DNA from 2 places in the Rosenbergiella sp. YN46 genome. Region 2 is predicted to be linked to the other one. Evidence: predicted binding sites of a transcription regulator. Region 2 holds the regulator's gene; the other holds the start of a gene.
The links. The regulator sigma-54, encoded in region 2, starts transcription at its own class of promoters, with help from an activator protein. The targets are predictions, from matches to a motif close to GTTGGCACANNTTTCGCTNT.

Region 1 (3,268 bases), on a different contig from region 2:
GCGCGCTGCTGGCGCTTTGCGCCACCGGGACGCTGGTGGTCTGCGGCAGTGGAGAGAGGGCCCACTGGCGGGCGATTTCCCGACCGTGCTCGCGGCACAGCGCCAGAGCGTCGACATCCGGGCGCCATTTGGCCTTCAGACTCAGGGACATTTCAAACCCGGCATCCTGCAAACGGGTTGAAAGCCTGTCCACCGCGCCGCCGCTCCAGCCGTGGGAGCCAAAAGCGCTGGCCCGTTTGTTGCGAAAACGCAGCCCGGTCATCTCTTCCACCAGACCGGCGATTTTCGGCATCATTACGTTGTTCATGGTAGAGGTCCCCGCCAGTACCCCTTTAGAGCGGAAGACATTGGTCAGAATTTCGTTCTTATCGTGACGCGCCACGTTGAAGATTTTCACCGCCACCCGGGGATCCACTTCGTTAATTCCCTGCGCAATGGCATCGGCCATCATACGAGTGTTATTAGACATGGTGTCATAGAAGATGGTGATGCGATCTTCCTGGTAGTCCGCTGCCCACTTCAGATACAGCTCGACTATCTGGGTCGGATTATCGCGCCATACCACGCCGTGAGAGGTGGCTATCATATCCACCGGCAGGTTAAAGCCCAGGATTTCGGTAATTTTCGGCGTCACCAGGCGGCTAAACGGCGTCAGGATATTGGCGTAGTAGCGCTGGCACTGCTCAAACAGCTCCGCCTGGTCTACCTCGTCGTTGAACAGGTGTTCGTCGCAGTAGTGCTGACCAAAGGCGTCGTTGCTGAACAGCACCGCATCGCCGGTCATATAGGTCATCATACTGTCCGGCCAGTGCAGCATCGGAGTTTCAACGAAGATCAGCTGCTTGCCGTTACCGATATCCAGACTGTCGCCGGTTTTCACCACGTTGAAGTTCCATTCCGGATGATGGTGGTGACCGGTAATCGAATCCACGCCGTTGGCGGTACAGTAGATCGGCGTATTGGGAATAGCGGCCATCAGTTCGGAAAGCGCCCCCGCGTGATCCTCTTCGGCATGGTTAATAATGATATAATCGATCTGCTCAAGGTCGATTTCGGCACGCAGGTTCTGCACGAATTCACGGCTAAATTTATGATCGACTGTATCGATAAGGACATTTTTTTCTTCGCGGATTAGATAGCTGTTATAGCTGCTACCCTTCAGGGTTTTGTATTCAGTGCCGTGAAAATCACGCACTTCCCAGTCACGCTGCCCGACCCAGTGAATATTGTTCTTAACGTGAATAGCCATCTGTTAACCTCGATCAATGATGTACTGACAAATAAGTGTGTTGCTTGTCATATATCAGGAACCGTGCCAACTTTTTATTTTATTGATTTATAATAAAAAATTATTTTTTGCATTTTTTTGATTGTCATTATGACTATGGCTATAATTGTCATTATGACAGTCATCACAGTCATAATGACGACACGAGAAAATCGATGAGCCTCTCCGTTAACCTGCTGGCGAAAATCGCCATTGAACTTCAGAACGGCATCAGTCAGGAAGATCGCTTCCAGCGCCTGATAACCACCCTGCGCGAAGTACTGAACTGCGACGCCTGCGCCCTGCTGGGCTATGAGCGCCAGCAGTTCAGGCCGCTGGCCATTGACGGCCTATCCCCCGACGTCCTGGGCCGCCGCTTCGCCCTTGAAGCGCACCCGCGCCTGGAGGCCATCGCCCGCGCCGGCGATGTGGTACGCTTTCCGGCGGACAGCACGCTGCCCGATCCCTACGACGGGCTAATTCCCGACCAGGAGGTACTGAAAGTGCATGCCTGCGTAGGGCTGCCGCTGTTCGCCAGCCAGACGCTGATTGGCGCTCTGACCATGGACGGCATGAATCCGACCCAGTTCGACACCTTTAGCGACGAGGAGCTGCGGCTTATCGCTGTGCTGGCGGCGGGCGCCCTGAACAATGCCCTGCTGATCGAACAACTGGAAAATCACGATGTGCTGCCGGCGCTGCACCCGGGAAATCATGCGCCGGATAGCGAGATGATCGGCCTGTCGCCTGGCATGACGCAGCTTAAAAAAGAGATTGAAATTGTCGCCCCTTCCGATCTCAACGTGCTGATTAGCGGCGAAACCGGAACCGGCAAAGAGCTGGTGGCCCGCGCCATCCACCGTGCCTCTATGCGTGCGGAAAAGCCTCTGGTCTATCTGAACTGCGCTGCGCTACCGGAAAGCGTGGCGGAAAGCGAACTGTTCGGCCACGTAAAAGGCGCTTTTACTGGCGCTATCAGCAACCGCAGCGGTAAATTCGAAATGGCCCATGAGGGCACGCTGTTTCTGGATGAGATCGGCGAGCTTTCTCTGCCGCTACAGGCCAAATTGTTAAGAGTACTCCAGTACGGCGACATTCAGCGGGTCGGCGACGATCGCAGCCTGCGGGTCGATGTTCGGGTACTGGCCGCCACTAACCGCGATCTCAAGCAGGAAGTGCTGAACGGCAACTTCCGCGCCGATCTGTTCCATCGCCTGAGCGTATTCCCGGTGTCGGTACCGGCGCTACGCGAGCGCGGCGACGATATCGCCCTGCTGGCCGGTTTTTTCTGCGAACAGAGCCGCCAGCGTCTGGGCCTGACTCAGGTGGTACTGAGCCAGGGAGCGCTTCAGCGCCTGCTCGGCTATGGCTGGCCTGGCAATATCCGCGAGCTGGAGCATGCCATTTATCGCGCCATCGTGCTGGCGCGGGCCACCGGCTCCGGCAGCGAGGTCGTGCTGGAGCCTGGCCATTTCGCGCTTAACGATCCATCAGCTGCTGCACCAGCGCCCACGATCGCCGACGCTCTCCCGGTAGCCCATGGACTATCGCTGCGTGACGCCACCGATGATTTCCAGCGCCGCACCCTGAGACAGGCGCTGGCCCACACCCACGGTAACTGGGCCGCTGCCGCCAGGGAGCTCAATGTCAACGTTGCTAACCTGCATCGACTGGCTAAGCGGCTGGGAGTTAAGTAGCCGGTATACATTTCATGCCGGATAGCCTGCCCGCTGGCGGCAATCCGACACCGGTCACTGTCTTTTCCCTGAGAATCTACCAGGCTTTAAGGAGTGAAGCGAAGCGCAAGGCAGGAGGCATTATGAGCTGGCGTCATCTTCTGGTCGCCGTGGCGGCGACCCCGGAAAGCGATCGACTGGTAGAAAAAGCGGTGGAACTGGCGCGCCCATGGGAGGCGAAGATTACGCTGTTAACGGTCACGGCAGATCCGGAACTCTACAATCAGATGGCGGCGCCAATGCTCGGTAGCCTGCGGGAGCTACT
Region 2 (3,268 bases):
ACCTTTCGCTGGGGTCGATCCCATCTCGGTCATCGACATCAAACGCATTATTGAACACCTGCGAGACAGCGGCCTTGGGGTGCTTATCACCGACCATAACGTCCGTGAAACGCTCGCCGTCTGCGAACGCGCTTATATCGTCAGCCAGGGGCACCTGATTGCCCATGGAACACCTGATGAGATCCTCAAGGACGACCAGGTGAAACGCGTGTATCTTGGGGAAGAGTTCAGACTCTGATAGGGTAAGGACTGGATGCCGCGCTCGCCACCGGGCGCGCGGTTTCATCGACACATTGACCTGAGGTAGCTTGTTCTGAATATGAAGCAAGGTTTGCAATTAAAGCTGAGCCAACAGCTTGCCATGACGCCCCAGTTGCAACAGGCAATCCGCCTGTTGCAACTCTCCACGCTGGAACTCCAGCAGGAGCTTAACCAGGCGCTGGAAAGCAACCCCCTGCTTGAACAGAGCGATCCCCTCGAAGAAGTTGCGACCAGCGAAAACGGCGACAGCGAAACGCTCGACAGCCGGGATGCCCTGGAACAGGACTCCATGCCCGAAGAGTTGCCGCTCGACGCCAGCTGGGACGAGATATACACCGCCGGTACGCCCTCAGGCACCGGCACTGACTATGTTGACGATGAGCTTCCCATCTATCAGGGGGAAACCACCCAGTCTCTTCAGGACTACCTGATGTGGCAGGTCGGACTAACGCCTTTCTCCGATACCGATATCGCTATCGCCACCTCTATTGTCGACGCTGTCGACGATACCGGTTACCTCACCGTCACGGTTCAGGACATCCTGGATGGCATGGGCGATGAAGAGGTAAGCCTGGAAGAGGTCGAGGCGGTTCTCAAACGCATTCAGCGTTTTGATCCCGTCGGCATCGCCGCTCGCGATCTGCGGGAATGCCTGCTGATCCAGCTTTCCCAGTTCGCACCGGAAACCCCACGCCTGCATGAGGCTCACCTGATTGTCAGCGATCACCTCGATCTGCTGGCTAATCATGACTTCCGCTCGCTGATGCGCGTTACACGCCTTAAAGAAGATATCCTGAAAGAAGCCGTTGGGCTGATTCAATCCCTCGACCCGCGTCCGGGCCAGTCCATTCAAACCAGCGAGCCGGAATATGTTATCCCCGACGTGCTGGTACGCAAGCACCAGGGGCGCTGGGTAGTGGAGCTTAACAGCGACAGCATTCCACGTCTGAAGATTAATCAGCAGTATGCGGCCATGGGCACCAATGCCCGTAACGACAGCGACAGCCAGTTCATCCGCAGTAATCTGCAGGAAGCAAAGTGGCTGATTAAAAGCCTGGAGAGCCGCAACGATACCCTGCTGCGCGTCAGTCGCTGTATTGTGAAACAGCAGCAGGCCTTTTTCGAGCATGGTGAGGAGCATATGAAACCGATGGTGCTGGCTGATATCGCTCAGGCCGTCGATATGCATGAATCCACTATCTCACGCGTCACCACTCAAAAATACCTCCAGAGTCCGGGGGGGATTTTTGAGCTGAAGTATTTCTTTTCCAGCCATGTGAGTACCGAGGGAGGCGGCGAAGCCTCTTCTACGGCGATCCGCGCGCTGGTGAAGAAATTAATCGCTGCGGAAAATCCCGCCAAGCCACTGAGCGACAGCAAGCTCACCGCCATGCTCTCCGAGCAGGGGATTATGGTGGCGCGCCGTACCGTCGCAAAGTACCGAGAGTCTTTATCGATCCCTCCGTCTAACCAGCGTAAACAACTGGTCTGACCCAACAGATAAGGAAGACACTATGCAGCTCAACATCACTGGACAAAACGTCGAAATCACCGATGCATTGCGTGAATTTATCAATCCTAAATTCGCCAAGCTGGAGCAGTATTTTGATCGGATCAATCAGGTCTATATTGTGTTGAAAGTGGAAAAGGTTTCCCACGTCGCGGATGCGACGCTGCACGTCAACGGCGGAGAGCTGCACGCCAGTGCGGAAGCTCAGGATATGTATGCGGCCATTGACGGCCTGGTAGACAAGCTGGCGCGGCAGTTAACCAAACATAAAGATAAACTGAAACAACACTAATTGTCCGGGCGTTTCTGTGACCCGTGCGGCTCGCCATTGCGGCGGGCCGTTCCCGCAGAAGGCTTAGGTGAAATTATGATGAACAATGATTTAGCGCTGCAACTGAGCAATGTCCTTAACCAGGAATGTACCCGAAGTGGCGTCCCGTGTCAGAGTAAGAAGCGGGCGCTGGAGATAGTCAGCGAACTGGCTGCTAAACAATTGGGACTGGCCCCCCAGATCGTGTTTGAGGCAGTTCTGACCAGGGAAAAAATGGGAAGTACCGGTATCGGAAACGGTATCGCCATTCCCCACGGCAAGCTGGAAGAAGATACTGAACGCGCCGTGGGCGTCTTTATTAAACTGGAGACCCCCATCGCCTTCGATGCTATCGATAATCAACCGGTGGATCTGCTGTTTGCACTGCTGGTTCCGGCGGATCAGACCAAAACGCATCTGCATACGCTGTCGCTGGTGGCGAAACGGCTGGCGGACAAAACCATCTGCCGCCGGCTGCGCGCAGCGCAAAGCGATGAAGAACTTTATCAGATCATCACTGAAGAAAACCCGGATGCTGAATAACAAACATTCCGGCAGGAATCACGGCTGCGCAGCGATGCAGCCGGTTAACGGGGGGAGAAACTGCACATGGTGCTGATGATTGTCAGCGGCCGCTCAGGTTCAGGGAAGTCCGTGGCACTGCGCGCGCTGGAAGACATGGGCTTTTACTGTGTCGATAATCTGCCGGTCGTGCTGCTACCGGAACTGGCCAACACGCTGGCGGAGCGCGGCATTTCAGCAGCGGTCAGTATCGACGTACGTAACATGCCGGAATCGCCGGAAATCTTCGAGCGAGCGATGAACAACCTGCCTGGCGCTTTTTCGCCGCAGCTGCTGTTCCTGGATGCCGATCGCAATACGCTGATTCGCCGTTACAGCGATACCCGCCGCCTGCACCCGCTTTCCAGTAAGAACCTGTCGCTGGAAAGCGCTATCGACAGGGAAAGCGATCTGCTGGAGCCGCTGCGCTCCCGCGCCGACCTGATTATCGATACCTCAGAGATGTCAGTGCATGAACTGGCGGAAATGCTGCGTACCCGGCTGCTGGGCAAGCGAGAGCGCGAGCTGACCATGGTCTTTGAGTCCTTCGGCTTCAAGCACGGCATTCCCATCGACGCTGATTACGTCTTCGATGTACGTTTCCTGCCGAACCCGCACTGGGATCC

Region 1: a site for sigma-54 is predicted at 1,301-1,320, ahead of norV (anaerobic nitric oxide reductase flavorubredoxin). Genes of this name have one in related genera too.

The regions. Positions count from the first base shown of each region.
Region 1 covers NZ_JAZHEE010000002.1:165,786-169,053, reverse strand. The annotation lists gene norV (anaerobic nitric oxide reductase flavorubredoxin) at 1-1,249, opposite strand, end outside; gene norR (nitric oxide reductase transcriptional regulator NorR) at 1,444-2,964, shown strand; gene uspC (universal stress protein UspC) at 3,087-3,268, shown strand, end outside.
Region 2 covers NZ_JAZHEE010000004.1:68,045-71,312, reverse strand. The annotation lists gene lptB (LPS export ABC transporter ATP-binding protein) at 1-238, shown strand, start outside; gene rpoN (RNA polymerase factor sigma-54) at 320-1,753, shown strand; gene hpf (ribosome hibernation promoting factor) at 1,776-2,063, shown strand; gene ptsN (PTS IIA-like nitrogen regulatory protein PtsN) at 2,139-2,624, shown strand; gene rapZ (RNase adapter RapZ) at 2,691-3,268, shown strand, end outside.